Regions from separate parts of the Streptomyces sp. NPDC016845 genome, predicted to be linked through region 4. Evidence: riboswitches for the same ligand, from Rfam matches in the RefSeq annotation. Region 4 holds a riboswitch; each other region holds the start of a gene.
What was found. Region 4 has a riboswitch for cyclic di-AMP ahead of ACH4RC_RS10530 (NlpC/P60 family protein). Riboswitches for the same ligand answer to the same signal wherever they lie in the genome.

Region 1 (5,275 bases), on a different contig from region 4:
GCGGGCCAGGAGGAGGCCGGTGTCGACGAGTTCGGTGATCGTGTCCACGCGGATGACACCCGCCTGGCGCAGCAGCGCGGAGACCGTCGCGTACGGGAGGCGGGTGGCCCGGACGGTGTGCCCGGTGGGGGCGATGCCGCTGTGCCGGGCGCCCTGCACGACGACGAGCGGCTTGGCCTCGGCGGTGCGGCGCGCGAGGCGGGTGAACTTGCGCGGGTTGCCGATGGATTCGAGGTACATGAGGGCGACGTCGGTGTCCGGGTCGTCGTACCAGTACTGCAGGACGTCGTTGCCGGAGACGTCGGCGCGGTTGCCCGCCGAGACGAACGTGGAGATGCCGGTGGCGCCGGTGACGCCGCCGCCCCTGCGGTGCAGGCGTGCGAGGAGGGCGATGCCGATGGCTCCGGACTGGGCGAACAGGCCGATGCGCCCCGGCCGTGGCATCTCGGGGGCGAGGGAGGCGTTGAGCCGGACGTCGGGTGAGGTGTTGACGACCCCGAACGCGTTCGGCCCGATGAGGCGCATGCCGTAGGTGCGGGCCTGCCGGACCAGTTCCCGCTGGCGTTCGCGGCCCTCGGCGCCGCTTTCCGCGTAGCCGGCGGAGACGACGATCAGCCCTTGTACGCCGCGTTCGCCGCACTCGGCGACGACCTCGGGCACGTACGGAGCGGGGACGGCGACGACGGCCAGGTCGACGCGGTCGGCGGGGTCGATGTCGCGCACGCGGCGGTGGGCGGGGATGCCGTCGATCTCGGTGAGGCCCTCAGGGAACGCCTTGTTCACCGCGTGGAGGCGGCCGGTGTATCCGGCGTCCCTGAGGTTGTCGAGCACGCCGCGGCCGACTCCGCCCGGTGCGCGTCCGACGCCGATCACGGCGACGGAGCCGGGGGCGAGGAGGCGCTGCACGGAGCGGGCCTCGGCGCGCTGCTCACGCGCGCGTTGCACCGCGAGGGACGCCTCGGTGGGTTCCAGGCCGAACTCGAGGCGGACCACGCCGTCCTCGAAGCTGCGCTTCTGGACGTATCCGGCGTCCCGGAACACCTTGATCATCTTGGTGTTGGCGGGCAGCACCTCGGCGGCGAACCGGCGGATGCCGCGCTCGCGCGCGACGGCCGCGATGTGCTCCAGAAGGGCGCTCGCCACCCCTCTGCCCTGGTGGGCGTCCTGGACGAGGAAGGCGACCTCGGCCTCGTCGGCGGGGGCGGAGGCGGGGCGGCCCGTGGCGTCGATCCGGTCGTAGCGGACGGTGGCGATGAACTCGCCGCCCACCGTGGCGGCGAGCCCCACGCGGTCCACGTAGTCGTGATGGGTGAAACGGTGGACGTCCTTGGCCGACAGGCGCGGGTAGGGCGCGAAGAAGCGGTAGTACTTCGACTCGTCCGAGACCTGCTCGTAGAAGCTGGTCAGGCGCTCCGCGTCGGCCGGGGTGATGGGCCTGACGCGGGCGGTGCCGCCGTCGCGCAGCACCACGTCCGCCTCCCAGTGGGCGGGGTAGGCGTGCCCGTCCGACGGGGTCTCCATGCCGGTCTCCATGCCGCAAGAGTAGAGCGGGGCACCGACAAGCCGTACGGGTCGCGTCCCGCGCGCGTGGGAGGCAGGCTATGGATGGCCGAGAGGCGGCGAGCGACGGGGCCCGGGTCCACGTCGATCGACGCTCCCCGGTGTGTGAGAATGGTCTAGACAACCTTGGAACATCTGAAGGGCAGCATCACATGGCTGAGCGCCGCGTCAACGTCGGCTGGGCCGAGGGCCTCCACGCCCGCCCCGCCTCCATCTTCGTCCGCTCGGCCACCGCGGCCGGCGTCCCTGTGACGATCGCCAAGGCCGACGGCAACCCCGTCAACGCCGCGTCCATGCTCGCCGTGCTCGGCCTGGGCGCCCAGGGCGGCGAGGAGATCGTCCTCGCCTCCGACGCCGAGGGCGCGGACGCCGCGCTCGACCGGCTGGCGAAGCTGGTCGCCGAGGGCCTCGACGAGCTGCCCGAGACCGTCTGATCTGTTTTTCACGGCGCAGCCGCGCGATTCCTTTCGGGACGCGCGGCTTCGTCGTTTTCGAACTTCGGCCCAATTCGGTCCCGCGATAAGCGAAGAATTCTCCACCACTTTGTATACGGGCTTTCTGTTAATTCCGGAGCCTCGCCGTGTTTACGGCATGTTGCGAAGTCCTCACCGGGCCGCCCGCGCGCGGGACCCGCAGTTTGTGGGCCGGCGCGGTGCGTTCGGCATGGCGGGCGGTCAGCGTGCGGGCGCGCTCGGCGTCACCGCGCGCCACGGCGTCGACGATGGCGCCGTGCTCGGCCCAGCACTCGGCCGGCCGGTCCGGGCTCTCCACGGCGTACATCCACGCGATCTTGTGCCGGAGCTGAGCGAGCAGGGCGATCAGGCCGGGGCTGCCGGAGGCCTGCGCGAGCGTCTCGTGGAACCAGCCGTCCAGGGAGCGCAGATCCTCGTCCCGGTCCGCCCTGGAGCGCTCCTGACCCAGCCTGACCAGGCCGCGCAGGACTTTCAGATGGGCCTCGGTGCGGCGCTGCGCGGCCCGTGCGGCGCCCAGCGGTTCGATCAGCAGCCGGACCTCCAGGAGGTCGGCGGCCTCCTGTCCGGTGGGTTCGGCCACGCACGCGCCCGCGTGCCTGCGCGTGACGACGAACCCCTCGGCCTCCAGGGTGCGCAGCGCCTCGCGCACGGGCACGCGCGAGACCCCGTAGCGGCGCGCGAGCAGCTCCTCGGTGAGCCTGCTGCCGCGCGGGTGGACGCCCGTGACGATGTCGTCGCGAATCGCGGTGCATACCGAGTGCGCGGGAATCCGCATGCTTCGACCTCCGCTATTGATCCCCGCACAAAGCGGTTGACCGACGCCCTTGCGGGCGCGCTCACAGCAACTTCGCTCCGACTCTATTCCACGGTTCCCGAATTTCCGACGCCGGACCGGAATTCAGGGATAACTTTTGGCCAGACGGCAAGGACCGGACGGCCGGGAAGTCGGCGGGCGGCCCGGTCGCACGCGAAAGCCCCGGCTCGGTGAGCCGGGGCTTTCAGGGCTTGCGGGCCTTGCGGGGCGGTTGCCGCGTACGTCAGACGTTGACGCCGTGCGAACGCAGGTACGCCAGGGGGTCCATGTCGGAGCCGTACTCCGGGCTCGTACGGGCCTCGAAGTGCAGGTGCGGGCCCGTGACGTTGCCGGTGGCGCCGGAGAGGGCTATCTGCTGGCCGGGGGTGACCGCCTGGCCGACGGAGACGCCGATGGAGGACAGATGACCGTACTGGGTGTACGTACCGTCGTTCATCTTGATCACGATGTTGTTGCCGTACGCGCCGCCCCAGCCGGCCTCGACGACGGTGCCCGCGCCGACGGCGTGCACGGACGTGCCGCTCGCCGCGTGGAAGTCGATGCCGGTGTGACTGCCGGAGGACCACAGGCCGCTGCTCGCCTGGTAGCCCGTGGAGACGTACGAGCCGGAGATCGGCGCGACGAAGCTGTTGAGCAGGCGCTTGCGCTCGGCCTCGCGGGCGGCGCGCTCCTTGGCCTCGCGCTCCTTGGCGGCCTTCGCCTCGGCCTCGCGCTTGGCCTCCTCCGCCTTCTTCCTGGCCTCGGCCTCGGCCTTCGCCTTGGCGGCGGCCGCGTCGGCGGCCTTCTGCTGGGCGGTGGCCTGCGCGTCGATCTGGGCGGCCAGGGAGTCGCCGATGGCGATCGCCTGGGTCAGGCCGTTCTGCTCGGGGGCCGCGGGGGCGGCGAGCGCGGGGGCGGCGAGGCCGCCGACGACACCGGTCGTGGTGAGCGCGGCGACGCCCGCGACCTGCGCGGTGGTGCGCGTGATGCGGCTCGGACGACGGTGCTTCCCGGTGGCACGGGTGAACGCCATGCGGTGGCTGATCCTTTCCTTCCCTCTCGCCTACCGGGTTAGCTGACGGGTTCGGAGCAGGAAGGTCTCCTACGGGCCCTCTCCCCTGCCTCACGGCCGGAAGAGCGCCCGATTCACCCCAGGGACTGCGGTGGGTCCCCGGCTCCCCTGGCTCGCGCCGTGGGGGACTCGGCGATGACTGTCCGGTGTCGCGGGCGCGACGCATGTCTGGCGGACAGCCGCACTGACGCTAAGGGGCACCACATTTGTTCGACAAACGGATCCCGGCTTTTGTAGCGCACACCACAGGCCAGACGGGCAACCTCCGTACCAAAACGGGCATATACGGGAACTCGTGCCGACCCACGCCAATCCGTGCCGACTCACACCAAGAGAGCCCCGGCGGCCGTGGTGGCCGCCAGGGCTCCGTGGGACGAACCGGGGCGTACGGGGCGGGGGTCAGCCCGCGACGACGGTCACCTCACCGATGCCGAGAGCCCTGACGGGCTCCGCGATCTGCGCGGCGTCACCCACGAGGACCGTCACCAGGCGGTCCGCCGGGAAGGCGTTCACGACGGCGGCGGTGGCCTCCACGGTGCCCGTCTCGGCGAGCCGGCGGTACAGCTGCGCCTGGAAGTCGTCCGTCAGGTGCTGCTCGTCCTGGTCGGCGAGGGTGCTCGCGACGGCCGCGGCCGTCTCGTACTTGAGCGGCGCCACCCCTACCAGGTTCTGCACGGCCGTGTCCCGTTCGGCGTCCGTGAGACCCTCGGCGGCCAGGGTGCGCAGCACCTTCCACAGGTCGTCGAGCGCGGGTCCGGTGTTCGGGGTGTCCACGGAGCCGCTGATGGCGAGCATCGCGGCACCCGTCCCGTCCGGCGCGGAGAGCAGCACCTGGGAGAAGGCCCGCACACCGTAGGTGTAGCCCTTCTCCTCGCGCAGGACGCGGTCCAGGCGCGAGGTGAGCGTGCCGCCCAGGCAGTACGTGCCGAGGATCTGCGCGGCCCACACGCGATCGTGCCGGTCGGCCCCGATCCGGCCGATGAGCAGCTGCGTCTGCACCGCGCCCGGACGGTCCACGATGATGACGCGGCCGGTGTCGTCGGCGGTGACCGCCGGGACCGGGCGGGGCTCCGTGGTGTTCCCGGTCCAGGCGCCGAGCGTGTCCTCGAGCAGGGCGTCGAGGTCGGTGCCCGCCAGGTCGCCCACGACGACGACCGTGCCAGTGGCGGGGCGTACGTGCTTCTCGTAGAAGGCGCGTACGGCGGCCGCGTCGATGGCGGCGACGGTCTTCTCGGTGCCCTGGCGCGGGCGCGACACGCGCGCGTCGGCCGGGAAGAGCTGCTTGGAGAGCTCCTTGGCGGCGCGCCGGGCCGGGTTGGCGCTCTCGTGCGGGATCTCGTCCAGGCGGTTGCGCACCAGGCGCTCGATCTCGCTGTC
Region 2 (5,275 bases), on a different contig from region 4:
GCACCTCCTCGTCACCGACCACGAACTCGGTCGAGCCGCCGCCGATGTCCACCACCAGGAACGGCGTGTCCAGGTCGGCCCGGCCCGTCAGCTCCTTCGTCGCACCCGTGAAGGAGAACGCCGCCTCCTGCTCACCGGTGATCACCTCGGGCTCGACGCCCAGGATGTCCAGGACGCCCCGGACGAAGTCGTCCCGGTTCGAGGCGTCGCGCGAGGCCGACGTGGCCACGAAGCGGACGTGCTCGGCGCCGTGCTCCTTGATCACTTCGGCGTACTCACGGCACGCCGCGAAGGTGCGCTCCAGCGCCTCGGGGGCCAGGCGCCCCGTCTTGTCGACGCCCTGGCCTAGCCGGACGATCGTCATCCGCCGGTCCAGGTCGACGAGTTCACCCGTCCCCGGATCCGCGTCCGCGACGAGCAGCCGGATCGAGTTCGTACCGCAGTCGATGGCGGCGACACGGGTCACTCGGCCACCTCCGGGGAGACGCACGGGCCCTTCTTCCACCACTCGGGCAGCATCTCGATCGCCTCGTCGCCCAGCGGGTTCACCCCGGGGCCCGCCGCCAGCGAGTGCGCCACGAGCACGTGCAGGCACTTCACACGGTCCGGCATGCCGCCCGCGCTCGGGAAGTTCTCCAGGACCTCGATGGCGTCACGACGGGCGATGTAGTCCTCGTGCGCCGCCCGGTACTGGCGCGCCAGCTCGGGGTCGGTCGCGAGCCGCTCCGTCATCTCCTTCATCACGCCGTTGGCCTCGAGGGTGCCGATGGCCGAGGCCGCGCGCGGGCACGTCAGGTAGTACGTCGTCGGGAACGGCGTGCCGTCCTCCAGACGCGGGGCCGTCTCGACGACGTCCGGGTTGCCGCAGGGGCAGCGGTGCGCGATGGCCCGCAGGCCGCGCGGCGGGCGGCCCAGCTGCTCCTGGAACGCGTGGATGTCGGCGTCCGTGGGCGCGGTGGGCTCGGTCTGGGGCGGGGGCGTTTCCATGCCTGTCTTTCACTTCGGTGTGGGGCGGGGTAACGGTGATCAGTTCGCGCGGTCGGCCTTGTCGACGCCGTCCCAGACGTTCGAGTACCAGGGGCGGTCGGCCGCGCCCTGCTCGTCCCGGCCGTCCTCGGTGGCGCGGGGATCGGGCACCACGTACCCGGTCTCCCCCGGCGCCACCATGTGCAGGCGCTCCCGGATCCGCTGCTCGGCGTAGGCGTCGTCCTGCCAGCGCGCCTTCTCGTCGCGCAGCCGCTCGACCCGGTCCTTCGCCTCCTGCTGCTGGCGTTGCAGGTCCGCGATCTCGCCGCGCTGGGACACGTACTGCCTCATCGGGTAGGCGAGCGCGACCACGAGCGTGCAGACGACGAGGGCGAGCAGCGCGGCCCGGCCGGTGAGGCGGGAGCGGCGGGCCTGGCGCTTGTTCTGCGAGCGGTAGACGCGCTCGGCCGTCTGCTCGCCGAGCACGCGCAGGCGGGTGGCGGTGGAGAAGCGGGCCGAGTCGCCCTGGCCCCTGCTCCTTACCTTTCCCGGCATTCGCCTGTCGCCTCCCCGATCCGAGCGCCGTCCGGCCGCCCACGTGCGTACGTCCCCGCACACGGTACGGGACCGAGTGCGGGGACGTACGGAACTACGGCGCCGGGGCGGTCAGCCCCTGCAACGCGGGAGCTCAGCCCTTGAAGCGCGGGAAGGCCGAGCGGCCGGCGTAGACCGCCGCGTCGTCCAGGATCTCCTCGATGCGCAGGAGCTGGTTGTACTTGGCGACGCGCTCGGAGCGGGCCGGGGCGCCGGTCTTGATCTGGCCGCAGTTGGTGGCGACGGCGAGGTCGGCGATGGTGACGTCCTCGGTCTCGCCGGAGCGGTGGGACATCATGCACTTGAAGCCGTTGCGCTGGGCCAGCTCGACGGCGTCCAGGGTCTCGGTCAGCGAGCCGATCTGGTTGACCTTGACGAGCAGGGCGTTGGCCGAGTTCTCCTCGATGCCGCGGGCCAGGCGCTCCGGGTTGGTGACGAACAGGTCGTCGCCGACGAGCTGCACCTTGTCGCCGAGCTTCTCGGTGATGGTGTTCCAGCCGGCCCAGTCGTCCTCGAACAGCGGGTCCTCGATGGAGACGAGCGGGTACGCGTCGACGAGCTCGGCGTAGTACTCGGTCATCTCGGCGGCCGAGCGCTGCTTGCCCTCGAACTCGTACACGCCGTCCTTGTAGAACTCGGAGGCGGCGACGTCGAGCGCGAGCGCGACCTGCTGGCCGGGGATGTAGCCGGCCTCCTTGATCGCTTCGAGGATGAGGTCGAGCGCGGCGCGGTTCGACTCCAGGTTCGGGGCGAAGCCGCCCTCGTCGCCGAGGCCGGTGGACAGGCCCTTGGTCTTCAGCACCTTCTTGAGGGTGTGGTAGACCTCGGTGCCCCAGCGCAGCGCCTCGGAGAAGGACTCCGCGCCGATCGGGGCGATCATGAACTCCTGGATGTCCACGTTGGAGTCGGCGTGCGACCCACCGTTCAGGATGTTCATCATCGGGACGGGCAGCAGGTGCGCGTTCGGACCACCGAGGTAGCGGAACAGCGGCAGGTCGCTGGCCTCGGACGCGGCGTGCGCGACGGCGAGGGAGACGCCGAGGATGGCGTTGGCGCCGAGCGAGCCCTTGTTGTCGGTGGCGTCCAGGTCGAACATCGCCTGGTCGATCAGGCGCTGCTCGGTGGCGTCGTAGCCGACGAGCTCCGGGCCGATCTGCTCGATGACGGCGAGGACGGCCTTCTCGACGCCCTTGCCCTGGTAACGGTTGGGGTCACCGTCACGGAGTTCGATGGCCTCGAAGGCACCGGTGGAGGCGCCCGACGGGACGGCAGCACGACCCGTGCTGCCGTCGTCGAGGCCGACCTCGACCTCGACCGTGGGGTTGCCTCGGGAGTCCAGGATTTCCCGGGCTACGACGACGTCGATGGACGGCACGAGCATCTCCTTCTGGGATGTGACACAACAGCGCGGGCGGCTGGCCCGCACCCCTGAGCGTAACCGCCCCGGGGGCATCGGCCAGCCGACCGCCCGTGTTGTGGACAACGCCGATAGCGAAATGTTTCCTAACGGAACAAAGACGGCGACCCCCGTTCCGCACACGTGCGGCGGAACGGGGGTCGCCTGAGCGAGCGGCCCTGGACCCGGCGTCCGCCGATGCCGGGTCGTCTAACTCCGGGGCTCCGGGGGCTCCGGGAGCTCCAGGGGTCCTACTTGAGGTGCAGCTGCTGGCCCGGGTAGATCAGGTCGGCGTCGGCGACGATGTCCTTGTTGAGCTTGAACACCTTCTGCCAGTTGGTGCCGTGCGCCTCGGCGATCTTGCTGAGCGTGTCGCCGGTGACGACCTTGTACTCGCCGTCGCCCTTCTCGACCTTCTTGCCGGTCGGGGTGGTGACGGTGTCCTTCTTGGTCTCCTGCTGCGGCTGAGCCTGCTGCTGCGGCTGCTCACGCTGCTGCGAGCGGGTCGTCGTGGAGGAGTCCGAGCGCTCCTGCTGCTGCGGCTGGGACTGCTGCGAGGACTGCGACTCGACCGGGGCGGAGTTGCCGGTGGAGGCGCCGGACAGGCCCACGCCGCAGCTCGGCCAGGCACCCTTGCCCTGCGAGGCGAGAACCTTCTCGGCGACCGATATCTGCTGCGCCTTGGAGGCCTGGTCGGCGGAGGACGCATAGGCGGTGCCGCCGTACGCGGCCCACGTCGAGGACGAGAACTGCAGGCCGCCGTAGTAGCCGTTGCCGGTGTTGATCGACCAGTTGCCGCCGGACTCGCAGGAGGCGACCTGGTCCCACTCGGAGGTGGAGGCGGCGGAGGCGCCCGTGGCACCCATCAGCGGAACGGCGACGGCGGCACCGGCGACACCCGCGAGGGTGGCGACACGGACAGCCTTGGACGGGCGACGGTGCTTGCCCTTGCTGGAAAGCAGCATGAAGGAATCCCCTCACCGACGCCTACGAGGTGAGCTGTCGGGTTCGGACCAGTGAGTGTCCGGCCGCGCAACCTTGTGCGCGGCTTAACCCCAAGCCGGCGGACCGGCGCTTACCTTGGGTCCCCCGCTCCTGCCTACGGCGCTGACGCGTCGACTGTTCCCGTACGGACGTTGGCAGGATTCGGCGTGACGTCCGTCGGGGCCCGCTGTGGCGAGCGGTGACGACGTTAAGCAGTCGATCCGCCCGATTTCAAAGACGATCAGGGTGTTTGAGACTCATGTCTCACTCTCGCAAAAGTGGACATACGCGCCTCAACCCTCCCTATTTTTCAGTTACTTTTCATCCGTTTCGAGGCCAAGATCCAGACTCTGACCAGGAAGGATGAGATCCGGGTCGGTACCGACCGTCTTCTTGTTGAGGTCGTAGAGGGCATTCCACCCGCCGTCGACGTTCTGCGCGGCCGCGATGTCCGTCAGATTGTCGCCGGAGCGGACCGTGTACGCGCTCTCGGCGCGGACCTCCTCGCGGGAGGCGTGACGGCCTTCACCCTGCCGGGAGACGGCGGTGTCGTCGGCGGCGCGGTCGCCCCGGTGGCGGCCGGCGGAGGACGCGTCCGGGCCGGCGTCGGAAGTGGCGTCCGTCTGCCCCGACTTGCCCGACTCGCCCTCTTCGGCGGTGCCGCTCGGCTCGTCGCTCGCCGTGTTACCGGGGGTATCGCCGGTGGCTCCGGCCGACGGGGCGTCAGATGCGGGCGCGTCGGCGTCCCCGGAGGAGCCGGAGCCGGATGTGCCGCCGTCCGCGCCCGACCCGCGCGCCTCGGACGCGCCACTCGCGCCCGGGTCCTGGTGACTCTTCTCTCCATCGGAGGCCGAAGAATCCGCCGAGTCCGCTGAATCCGACGAGTCCGCCGAGTCCGAGGCGCCGGAGGAACCCGCGGAACCGACCGCGTCCGGCGACTGGGCGAGGCCGGACGGCCGCGGGGAGACGCTCACCCCCGGGTCCACCTCGGCCGCGTCGTCGCTCTGCGTCAGACCGGCCACGATCGAGCAGCTGGGCCACACGCTGGGCCCCTTCGCCTGGAGCGCCTTCTCGGCGACGGCTATCTGCTGCGAACGGCTGGCCTCGTCGGCGGTCGGGGCGTAGTCGAGGCCCCCGTACTGCTCCCACGTCTCCTGCGACAACTGCAGCCCGCCGTAGTAGCCGTTGCCCGCGTCGAGGCTCCACTGCCCACCGGACTCACACTCGGCGAGCTTGTCCCAGGTGGTGGTGGTTGCGGCGTTCGCGCCCGTCGCGGCGAGCAGCGGGATCGCGATGGCGCTGCCGGTGACACCGGCGGCGACGACCAGAGCAGGG
Region 3 (5,275 bases), on a different contig from region 4:
GTGCGGAGAACGCCACGCAGGCCAAGCAGGACGAGCCGCTGTCGCACATCCTGGACGACATCTCGGCGCTGTCCGCCAACGGCACGGGGAACAGCTGACACACCTGAGGGGCAGCTGCTGAGCGCAGCTGCCCCTCTCGTGTGTCCGGATACCTCGCCGGGAGCCGTTACGCCCCGAGCAGGCCGGTGACCGGCGCCACCAGGTCCGTCAGCTGGTGCAGCTCGCTCAGCTTGTTCAGCTGGTTGAGGCCCTGGAGCTGTTCGGCGGTGCGGGGCACCTCGTCACGGTGCGCGGCCGGGATGGCCATGGTGGTGACCGCGTCAAGCGTGGCGGTCGGGGAGATCATGTTGCCCGCCGCGTTGGGCGTGGTGTCGGCCTGCGCCGCCGGGGCCACGATCGCGGTGGCGCCGACAGCGAGCAGGACAGCGGTGAGGGCTCGTCGTGTTGAGGTCATGTCCTCTTAACGCCACTCGGGAGGCGCCGGACACGGGCGCGATTGGCATTCATCGTCCCTGATGGCGTAGTGTTGTGTTCACCGACGCGGGGTGGAGCAGCTCGGTAGCTCGCTGGGCTCATAACCCAGAGGTCGCAGGTTCAAATCCTGTCCCCGCTACTGAAGGCCGAGGCCGGAATCTTCCAAGATTCCGGCCTCGTTCCGTTTTCGGCGCGCCTGCGCGGCCCTTCCCGCATTCCCGCCCTGACCCGGACGGAGCAGTACCGGTCGCCCCCCGGCCTCCTCCCCGGGAACCCTTTGGTGAGACGCCGGACAGCGGGCGCGGACGGCAGGAGACACGTGGTGGGGCAGCGAGGAGGGCGGCACAGGCATCCGGCGGACGCCCCCGGCACGCCCTTCTTCCTGCGGATCCTGCCCCTGCTGCTGATCATCGGCGGCGCGGTCTACGAGTACTGCACGCCGTCCGGGTTCGCCGGCTCGCCCCTCTTCAGCGCGGCGCCGCTGGTCGCCGCCCCGTTCTTCTCGCTGGGCAGCACCATCGCCGCCGGAGTCGCCTCGATCGCCGCCATCGTCGCCGTACACCTCAGATACGAGCTGTTCCACAGCGGCGTCTACACCGAGATGGCGACCGTCGCCACCGTCTGCCTCCTGGCCTGTTTCATCAACCGGATCAAGCGCCGCAGCGACGAGGAGCTGGCCTCCGCGCGGCAGATCGCGGCGGCGGCCCAGTTCGCGGTGTTGCCGCGCCCGGCCGGACGGATCGGGGGTCTCGCCATCGCGGCCCGCTACGAGGCGGCGCAGGCCGACGCGTTCATCGGCGGCGACCTGTACGCGGTGCAGGACACTCCGCACGGCGTACGGATGGTCGTGGGCGACGTACGCGGCAAGGGCATGGGCGCGGTCGCCGCCGTCGCCGTCGTCATCGGGGCGTTCCGGGAGGCCGCCGAGCAGGAGGACAGCCTGGAGGCGGTCGCCCAGCGCCTGGAGCGGGCGCTGGCCCGGGAGGGGTCGCGGCGGCGCGGCATCGACGACTTCGAGGGGTTCACCACCGCCGTGCTCGCCGAGATCCCGCACGGCGGCGATCTCCTGCGCATCCTCAACCGCGGCCACCCCGAGCCGGTCGTGCTGCACGGCGACGGCCGGGTCCGGGTGATCAGCCCCGCCGAGGCGGCGCTCCCGCTCGGCCTCGGCGAGCTCGGCTCCTGGCCGGACCGGGCGACCGAGGCGGAGTTCCCGCCCGCGGCGACGCTGCTGCTCTACACGGACGGGCTCTCCGAGGCGCGGGACGCGAAGGGCATCTTCTACGACCCCGCGGCCCGGCTCACCGGACGCGTTTTCCCGGGGCCCGACGAGCTTCTCGCGACGCTGGCCGACGAGGTGCGTCTGCACACCGGGGGAGGGGCCAGCGACGACATGGCGCTGCTGGCCGTCCGCCGTCCTTGATCGACGTCACCAGGGGTGACCGAACGGCGTCGCTCCGCATAACAATTGACACTAGGTCAGAAACTGTGAGGTTTAACGGGGCAGGAACGGCTTGGAATTACTGTCCGCTGTCTATTAACGTTCGATAACGCAGCGCGGTCGTCCCAGCCGTCACAAGCGACGGCTCCGTGCGCACGCGCCTAATCCCGCAAGGGAGCCGGGGAACCACCAACTTGGGGTGAATCAGGCATCGTTCCGACGCTTTCCGGGCGCCGGACCGTGCTCGTAGGAGACCTTCCTGCTCCGAACCCGTCAGCTAACCCGGTAGGCGAGAAGGAAGGAAAGGAGAGCGCCCCCGTGGCGTCGAACCGTCCTGCCCCCGAACTCTCCGGGTACCCCGCCCAGCCGGCCGACGACGGCGGCTTCGGTGCCCCGCGCACGAGCTTCGACGAGTGGAACCCCACCGAGGAGTCCGTCCGCCCCGTCCGCGGCAAGCACCGCGTGGCCCGCCAGCGCGGCGGCCTCGCGCGCAGCTCCACGGTCCTCGGCGTCGGCGTGATCGCCGCCGTCGGCGCGGGCGGCATCGCCACCGCGCAGGGCGGCAAGCCCGCCGTCCAGATATCCCTGCCCGACCTCTCCGCGGTCACGGACTCGCTGCCGGAGGCCACGTCGCTGCCCGGCGTGGGCGCGCTCATGGCCGACGACCCCGCCCCCTCCGCCGACACCGCCGAGACCGCCCCGCTCACCGCCATGAGCGGCGGGCAGGCGGACGCCGGTGAGGCGCTGCGCACCCGCATCATGCAGCAGGCCGAGACGCAGCAGGACGCCGCCGACGCCAAGGCGCAGGCCGCCGCCGAGGAGGCCGCGGCGAAGAAGGCCGCCGAGGAGGCCGCCGCGAAGCGGGAGAAGGCCGAGGCCAAGGCCGCCGCCGACAAGAAGAAGGCGGAGGAGGAGGCCAAGAAGAAGGCCGAGGCCGAGCGCCTCGCCAAGCTGGCCAGGAGCTTCAAGCTCCCCGTCGCCTCCTACACGCTCACCGGAACGTTCGGGCAGCCCGGCTCCATGTGGTCCTCCGGCTACCACACGGGCCTGGACTTCGCCGCCTCCACCGGTACGCCGATCTACGCCATCCACGGCGGCACCATCACCGAGGCCGGCTGGGCGGGCGCGTACGGCTACCGCACGATCCTCACCCTCGACGACGGCACCGAGCTGTGGTTCTGCCACCAGTCCTCGATGAACGTCAGCGTCGGCCAGCAGGTCTCGACCGGCGACGTCATCGGCCGCGTCGGCGCCACCGGCAACGTCACCGGAGCCCACCTCCACCTGGAGGTCCACCCCGGCGGGGACGCGACCGGCGTCGACCCGGCGGCCTGGCTGCGCGGCAAGGGCCTGGCACTCTGACGGCCGTATGACCGAACACTCGCTTCCGCGGGGGCGTTGAATGACCACATGACTTCTTCTCCCCTGCGCAAGCTCGGCTCCTGCGACCTGGAGGTCTTCCCGCTCGCCCTCGGCGGCAACGTCTTCGGCTGGACCGCCGACGAGGCCACCTCCTTCGATGTGCTCGACGCCTACACCGCCGCCGGCGGCAACTTCCTCGACACGGCCGACTCGTACTCGGCCTGGGTCGAGGGCAACCACGGCGGCGAGTCGGAGACGATCATCGGCAAGTGGCTCAAGGCCCGGGGCAGCCGCGACGATGTCGTCATCGCCACCAAGGTCGCCCGCCACCCCGACTTCAAGGGCCTGCGCGGCGCCAACATCAAGGCCGCCGCCGACGCCTCCCTCGGCCGCCTCGGCACCGACCACATCGACCTGTACTACACGCACTTCGACGACGACGAGACCATCCCCGTCGAGGAGATCATCGGCGCGCTCGACGAGCTGGTGAAGGCCGGCAAGGTGCGCGAGATCGCCGTCTCCAACATCTCGCCCGACCGCCTCCAGGAGTCCCTCGACTTCTCCGAGCGCGAGGGCCTCGCCCGCTACGTCGCCATCCAGCCGCACTACAACCTCGTCTCCCGCGACACCTACGAGGGCCGCCGCCGGGACATCGCCTCGCGCGCGGGGCTCGCGGCCGTCCCGTACTACGCGCTCGCCTCCGGCTTCCTGACCGGCAAGTACCGGCCCGGCGTCAGCGTGGACAGCCGGCGCGCGGGCGGCGCCGCCAAGCACCTGGAGACCGAGCGCGGCCAGAAGGTCCTCACCGCCCTCGACGAGATCGCGCAGGCGCGCGGCGCCGAGATCGCCACCGTCGCCCTGGCCTGGCTCGCCGCGCAGCCCACCGTGACCGCGCCGATCGCGTCCGCACGCACGGTCGAGCAGCTGCCCGCGCTCCTCGCGGTGGCGGACCTGACCCTCACGGACGAAGAGGTCGGCCGCCTCACGGACGCCTCCGCCTGAGAACCGCTCAGTAGCGGTACGGGGGATACGCGGCGCCGGGTGCCATCGGCGCCGCGTACACCGGCGGGCGCCACATGGGAGCGGCTATCTGCGAGGCGTACGCCAGCGCCGCGCGCGCGTAGCCGCGCCGCTCCCACAGCGCGTCGAGCAGCTCCCGCTCCCGTACGGCGAAGTCGGCGCCCGCCCCGCCCTTGCGGGCGCGGTGGCGCAGGAGCGCGAGCGAGGTCGCGTACGCCTCGTACTCGGTGACCGCGCGCTCCGCCTCCTTGCCGCCGTAGTGCGCGGCGAACTCTCTGGCCAGGCCGCGCGCCTTGAGTGAGCCGAGGGCGAAGGGCTCGGGCGGGGCCAGCCACCCCGCGCCCACGCAGAGCGTGAGTTCGGTCCGCACGGTGCGCAGTTCGCGGTGGCGCAGATAGATCGCGAGCCACGTGACGAGGCCGAACACCGGAACCATGAAAGCCGCGTACACAGCGAAGAAGCCGTACTCGCCGAAGGACGACGAGCCGTTCCAGAAGGCGTGCATGGCCATCGCGACGAGCAGCCCGGCGAGCGGCATCAGGATGCGGCGGACCTTGCCGCGCTCGGGCGCGCGGACGGCGGCGATCCCGAAGCCGATGCCGGTGAGCACGGTGAAGAGCGGATGCGCGAAGGGCGACATCACGACGCGGACGAAGAAGGTGGCTGCCGTCACCGAGCTGAGACCCGGGCCGGTGCCGGTGAGCTGGTCGGTGCCGAAGGCGTTGCCCAGGTAGAGGATGTTCTCGGTGAAGGCGAAGCCGGTCGCGGTGACCCCGGCGATGACGACGCCGTCGACGACACCGGTGAAGTCCCGTCTGCGGAAGAGGAAGACGAGCAGCACGGCGGCGGCTTTGGCGCTCTCCTCGACGACGGGGGCTATGACGGTGGCACCGAGGGTGTCGGCGCCGGTCGGGTCGGCGGTGGCGGTCTCTATCCACCGGGTCGCGAAACTGTTGGCGACGATCGCTATCAGGGCCG
Region 4 (5,275 bases):
CGAAGCCCGGTCGGAGGCGCCCGTGGCCTGCGCCCGGTCCGCCGGTGTCAGCCGGTCGAGCAGCGCACGCGCCTCCGCCAGCTTCCCCGTCACCGTCTTCTTCTGCTTCTTCAACTCGGCCTGCTGGACACGGAGTTGCGTCAGCGTCTGGTCCGCCTGCGTCCGCAGCTGCTCGATCTCCCGCAGCTCCTTGCGGACGTGCGCGATCGTGGACGCCTGCCGCGTGCCGACGCGGTCCGCCATCGACGCCTCGTCGAGGTAGCGGTCGGGGCTGGAGGAGAGGAGGAGCTGGACGGACGGGTCGACGCCGCCCGCGCGGTACTGGGCGGCCGCGACCGAACCGAGGCGCTCGCGATGCGCGTTCAGGGACTCGGTCCTGCGCGACGCCTTGTCCTGCAACGCGGTTACCTGCTCGCGGGCCTGCCCGGCCGTCTCCTTCGCGCCGTTGTACTTCTCGGTGGCGACCTCCGCCTCCTGGTAGAGCTGGTCGACCTTCGTCCTCACCTGAGCGGGGGTGGGGTCCGGCTCCGCGTGCGCCGCGCCGCCGTCGAGGGCGGTGACGGTCGCCGCGGAGGCGAGGGCGAGGGTGGCCGCGGTGCGGACCGTACTGCCACTGAGAACACGCTGGCGGGGCTTGCGATGCGCTGCCGGCACGAAGTGCTACGTCCTTCCGGTCGTACTGCCGCCTTCTCGCACGTCCGGCGGCGACCCGCACAGGGGGAGCGGGGCGCCACCGGACTTCTTCTCGGCGGTGGTGTCCGGCTGCCGCCCCTGGCCCGGGCGGCGGTGGGGAGCCGGTCACCTGAGCAAGGACGCTAAACCTCCGCGTAACGGGTCGGCCGCGCATTGTTCGCAACTGTCCCCTTTGTTGCGAGCGGTGGCGGAGAGTGACAGCCCGCTGTCCGGCGACGCCCGCTGTCAGGCGACGCCCGCTGTCAGGCCGCGACAGGCACCCCATTAGGCTCCGGAACCATGGACGTACTCATCCATCTCTTCGTCGGCCTGCACATCGTCGGCATCGCTTCGCTGCTCGGCGGCTTCCTCACGCAGATGTCGGCGCTGGGCCGGGGTGAGGCCCGCTTCAACAAGGCGATGCTGCACGGCGCCCTGACCATGCTGGTCACCGGCGTCGCCCTCGTCGGCCTCAACCAGGCCGACGACAACACCGTGAACAACATCAAGATCGGCGTGAAGCTCGCGATCCTGATCGTCATCCTCGGGATCGTCTATGTGAAGCGTGACGAGGAGAAGGCGGAGAAGGGCCTGTTCGCGGCCGTCGGCGCGCTCACCCTCGCCAACATCTTCATCGCCGTGCTCTGGACCTGAGCCGCCTGCCCGAGCCGGGGTCGGCAGGTTCGGGCGGTGCCGCACCGCCCGAACCCGGCCCGGCCGCAGTCAGGCGGGCCGCACCACGCTGTGGATCGAGGACGTGCCGTCGTAGTAGATGGACTCCTCGCGGACGTACGCGCCCGGCTTCGGCGCGTGGATCATCATGCCGTCGCCGAGGTACAGGCCGACGTGGCTGATGTCGTCGTAGAAGAAGACCAGGTCACCGGGTTGGATGTCGGACAGCGCGACCGTCGTGCCGGACTCCACCTGGTCCCAGGTGGTGCGCGGCAACGAGATCCCGGCGGCCTTCCACGCCGCCTGGGTGAGCCCCGAGCAGTCGTACGAGTCAGGGCCCGTGGCGCCCCACACGTACGGCTTGCCCTCCTGGGACTTGGCGAACGCCAGCGCCTTCGCCGCCTTGGCCGCGTAGCCGGACGAGGTGCTGCCGGAGGTGTCCGACCCCGTGGACCCGGTGGAGCCCGACCCCGTGGACCCGGTGGAGCCCGACCCCGTGGACCCTGTGGACCCGGAGCCCGAGTCGGCCTGCTCCTGGGCCGCCTCCTCCGCCGCCTTGCGCTTGCGCTCCTCCTCCGCCTTCTGCTTCGCCGCCAGCTCGGCGGCCTTCTCGCGGGCCGCCTGCTCCTTCTTCTTCTCGATCGCGGCGAGCCGCTGCTTCTCCTCCGCCGTCAGCTCCGAGAGCAGCACGCGCGCGTCGGAGAGCTTCGACTGCACGCTCTGCTTCGACGTCCGCAGATCGGTCTGCGAGGAGGTGAGCTGTCGCAGGTTCTCCTGCGCCTCGGTGCGCTTCTTCGCGGTCGCCCGCTGCTGCTCCTGGTAGTCGTCGACGGCCTTCTTCTGGTCGGCCGTCATACGGCTCAGCAGCCGGTCCTGCGCGAAGTAGTCCTCGGGATCGTCCGCGAGGAACATCGTCGCGGTGTCGCTCATCCCGCCCGTCCGGTACTGCTCGGCGGCGAACCGGCCCAGCTCCTGGCGGGCCGTGTTCATCTTGTCGGTGCGCTTCGCGATGTCGTCGAGGAGTTTGTCGACCTGCCGTTTCTTGCTGTCGGCCTGCTCCTTGGCGGCGTTGTACTTCTGCGTGGCGGTCTCGGCCTGCCGGTACAGGCTGTCGACCTTCTTCCGCACCTCTTCGAGGCTCGGCTTCGCCGGCGCGGGCGCTGCCTGCGCGGTCTGCGAGAGGAGGGCGACCGAGGTGAGGGCGGCGGTCGTGATCCCGACCGCGGGGGTGGTGCGCAGGCCACCGGTCATCCGGGAGCGCGTGCGCGGCTTGCGGTGCGACGCCAAGGCTGGCGACTCCTTCCGTGGTCCGCCTACCGGGTTAGCTGTCGGGTTCGGGCGTACGGAAGGCTGCCCTACGGCCGGCTGCCCGCTGTCGTTGTCGCTGACGTCGACGACGGGCCTTCGGGCCGATTCACCCCAAGGTCGGTGGGTCCCCGGTTCCCTGCCTCACGGCGTACGGGACTCGGCGGGGGCTGCCCGCTCGCCGCGGCGCTCGCGGTCGTGGGGACGGACTGCCCGCGCAGCACCGTAGCCAACTCGTGTTGCTGCTGTGAAGGACGTTGTTCGATATGCCCGATACATTTTCGTGACCTTGGCGACAGTGAGGCGCCGAGTCCTGAAGGAGGGGGCGGGGTGTCAGTGGGTCCGCCTAGACTCGTACGGCGATGAGCAGCCTCTTTGACGACAGCTTCCTGGCGGGCCTCCAGAACCGGACCGATGGGCCCCCGCCGCCGCCCGACAGCGAGCACGAAGGACCGGAGCCCGAGCCGATCCCGGACGATCTGTTCGGCGGGAAGTTCGACGCGCCCCCGGCCAGGGACGAGTACTACCGCGGCGGCGCGCCCCGCCCTGCCCTCGACCCGGCGGCGCTGCTCGACGGGCTGAACGAGAACCAGCGGGCGGCCGTCGTGCACGGAGGCTCGCCCCTGCTCATCGTCGCGGGCGCCGGTTCCGGCAAGACCCGCGTCCTCACCCACCGCATCGCCTACCTCCTCGCCGAGCGCGGTGTGCACCCCGGCCAGATCCTCGCGATCACCTTCACCAACAAGGCCGCGGGCGAGATGAAGGAGCGCGTCGAGTCCCTGGTGGGCCCCCGGGCCAACGCGATGTGGGTCTCCACCTTCCACAGCGCCTGCGTGCGCATCCTGCGCCGCGAGTCGAAGAAGCTCGGCTTCACCTCGTCGTTCTCGATCTACGACGCCGCCGACAGCAAGCGGCTCATGGCCCTGGTCTGCCGCGACCTGGACCTCGACCCGAAGAAGTTCCCGCCGAAGTCCTTCAGCGCCAAGATCTCGAACCTGAAGAACGAGCTGATCGACGAGGAGGACTTCGCCAAGACCGCGGCCGACGGTTTCGAGAAGTCCGTCGCCCAGGCGTACGCGATGTACCAGTCGCGGCTGCGCGAGGCGAACGCCCTCGACTTCGACGACCTGATCATGACCACGGTCAACCTGCTGCGCGCGTTCCCCGACGTCGCCGAGCACTACCGGCGCCGCTTCCGCCACGTCCTGGTCGACGAGTACCAGGACACCAACCACGCGCAGTACGCGCTGGTGCGCGAGCTGGTCGGGCCCACGGAGGGGGAGGACGCCGACCCCGCCGAGCTCTGCGTCGTCGGCGACGCCGACCAGTCGATCTACGCCTTCCGCGGCGCCACCATCCGCAACATCCTCCAGTTCGAGGAGGACTACACGGACGCGACGACGATCCTCCTGGAACAGAACTACCGCTCCACCCAGACGATCCTCAGCGCGGCCAACGCGGTGATCGAGCGCAACGAGTCGCGCCGCCCCAAGAACCTCTGGACCAACGCGGGCGCCGGCTCCCAGATCACCGGCTACGTCGCGGACACCGAGCACGACGAGGCCCAGTTCGTCGCCGAGGAGATCGACCGGCTCACCGACGCCGGCGAGGCCAAGGCCGGGGACGTCGCCGTCTTCTACCGCACCAACGCGCAGTCCCGTGTCTTCGAAGAGATCTTCATCCGCGTCGGCCTGCCCTACAAGGTCGTCGGCGGCGTCCGCTTCTACGAGCGCAAGGAGGTCCGGGACGTCCTCGCCTACCTGCGCGTCCTGGCCAACCCCGAGGACTCCGTCCCGCTGCGCCGCATCCTGAACGTGCCGAAGCGCGGCATCGGCGACCGCGCCGAAGCCATGATCGACGCCCTCTCCCAGCGCGAGAAGATCTCCTTCCCGCAGGCGCTGCGCCGCGTCGACGAGGCGTACGGCATGGCGGCCCGCTCGACCAACGCCGTGAAGCGGTTCAACACCCTCATGGAGGACCTGCGGACCATCGTGGAGTCCGGCGCCGGACCGGCCACCGTCCTCGAGGCCGTCCTCGAACGCACCGGGTACCTCGCCGAGCTGCAGTCCTCCACCGACCCGCAGGACGAGACCCGCATCGAGAACCTCCAGGAACTCGCGGCCGTCGCCCTGGAGTTCGAGCAGGAGTCCGCGCAGGCGGACACGGACGCCGAGGGTACGGGCGAGGGAGAGGGAGAGACCGGAGGCGCCGACCTCTCCGCCTTCCTGGAGCGGGTCGCGCTCGTCGCCGACTCCGACCAGATCCCCGACGAGGAGGACGACGGCAGCGGCGTCATCACCCTGATGACCCTGCACACCGCCAAGGGCCTCGAATTCCCCGTCGTCTTCCTGACCGGCATGGAGGACGGCGTCTTCCCGCACATGCGCTCCCTCGGCCAGACCAAGGAGCTGGAGGAGGAGCGCCGCCTCGCCTACGTCGGCATCACGCGCGCGCGGGAGCGGCTGTACCTGACGCGCTCCTCCATGCGCAGCGCCTGGGGCCAGCCCTCGTACAACCCGCCCTCCCGCTTCCTGGAGGAGATCCCGGACACGCACCTGGAGTGGAAGCGCAAGGGCGGCTCCGCGCCCGCGCCCTCCACGAAGGGGATCGGGGGCGGCATCGCCGC

Region 1: it holds a riboswitch for cyclic di-AMP, as region 4 does, so the genes downstream of both, ACH4RC_RS00555 (M23 family metallopeptidase) here and ACH4RC_RS10530 (NlpC/P60 family protein) in region 4, are expected to answer to the same signal.
Region 2: it holds a riboswitch for cyclic di-AMP, as region 4 does, so the genes downstream of both, ACH4RC_RS24130 (transglycosylase family protein) here and ACH4RC_RS10530 (NlpC/P60 family protein) in region 4, are expected to answer to the same signal.
Region 3: it holds a riboswitch for cyclic di-AMP, as region 4 does, so the genes downstream of both, ACH4RC_RS34075 (M23 family metallopeptidase) here and ACH4RC_RS10530 (NlpC/P60 family protein) in region 4, are expected to answer to the same signal.

The regions. Positions count from the first base shown of each region.
Region 1 is NZ_JBIRPI010000001.1:133,284-138,558, reverse strand. It holds gene ACH4RC_RS00570 (GNAT family N-acetyltransferase) at 1-1,521, opposite strand, end outside; gene ACH4RC_RS00565 (HPr family phosphocarrier protein) at 1,713-1,994, shown strand; gene ACH4RC_RS00560 (GntR family transcriptional regulator) at 2,122-2,808, opposite strand; gene ACH4RC_RS00555 (M23 family metallopeptidase) at 3,071-3,859, opposite strand; cyclic di-AMP (ydaO/yuaA leader) riboswitch at 3,872-4,043, opposite strand; gene ACH4RC_RS00550 (M16 family metallopeptidase) at 4,298-5,275, opposite strand, start outside.
Region 2 is NZ_JBIRPI010000010.1:99,091-104,365, forward strand. It holds gene ACH4RC_RS24110 (exopolyphosphatase) at 1-466, opposite strand, end outside; gene ACH4RC_RS24115 (DUF501 domain-containing protein) at 463-987, opposite strand; gene ACH4RC_RS24120 (septum formation initiator family protein) at 1,027-1,521, opposite strand; gene eno (phosphopyruvate hydratase) at 1,655-2,935, opposite strand; gene ACH4RC_RS24130 (transglycosylase family protein) at 3,208-3,921, opposite strand; cyclic di-AMP (ydaO/yuaA leader) riboswitch at 3,926-4,118, opposite strand; gene ACH4RC_RS24135 (transglycosylase family protein) at 4,255-5,275, opposite strand, start outside.
Region 3 is NZ_JBIRPI010000022.1:19,832-25,106, reverse strand. It holds gene ACH4RC_RS34095 (rodlin) at 1-98, shown strand, start outside; gene ACH4RC_RS34090 (hypothetical protein) at 167-454, opposite strand; tRNA gene ACH4RC_RS34085 (tRNA-Met) at 540-613, shown strand; gene ACH4RC_RS34080 (PP2C family protein-serine/threonine phosphatase) at 797-1,897, shown strand; cyclic di-AMP (ydaO/yuaA leader) riboswitch at 2,064-2,222, shown strand; gene ACH4RC_RS34075 (M23 family metallopeptidase) at 2,234-3,277, shown strand; gene ACH4RC_RS34070 (aldo/keto reductase) at 3,326-4,279, shown strand; gene ACH4RC_RS34065 (PrsW family intramembrane metalloprotease) at 4,287-5,275, opposite strand, start outside.
Region 4 is NZ_JBIRPI010000003.1:40,322-45,596, forward strand. It holds gene ACH4RC_RS10520 (NlpC/P60 family protein) at 1-654, opposite strand, end outside; gene ACH4RC_RS10525 (hypothetical protein) at 973-1,326, shown strand; gene ACH4RC_RS10530 (NlpC/P60 family protein) at 1,396-2,631, opposite strand; cyclic di-AMP (ydaO/yuaA leader) riboswitch at 2,639-2,825, opposite strand; gene pcrA (DNA helicase PcrA) at 3,012-5,275, shown strand, end outside.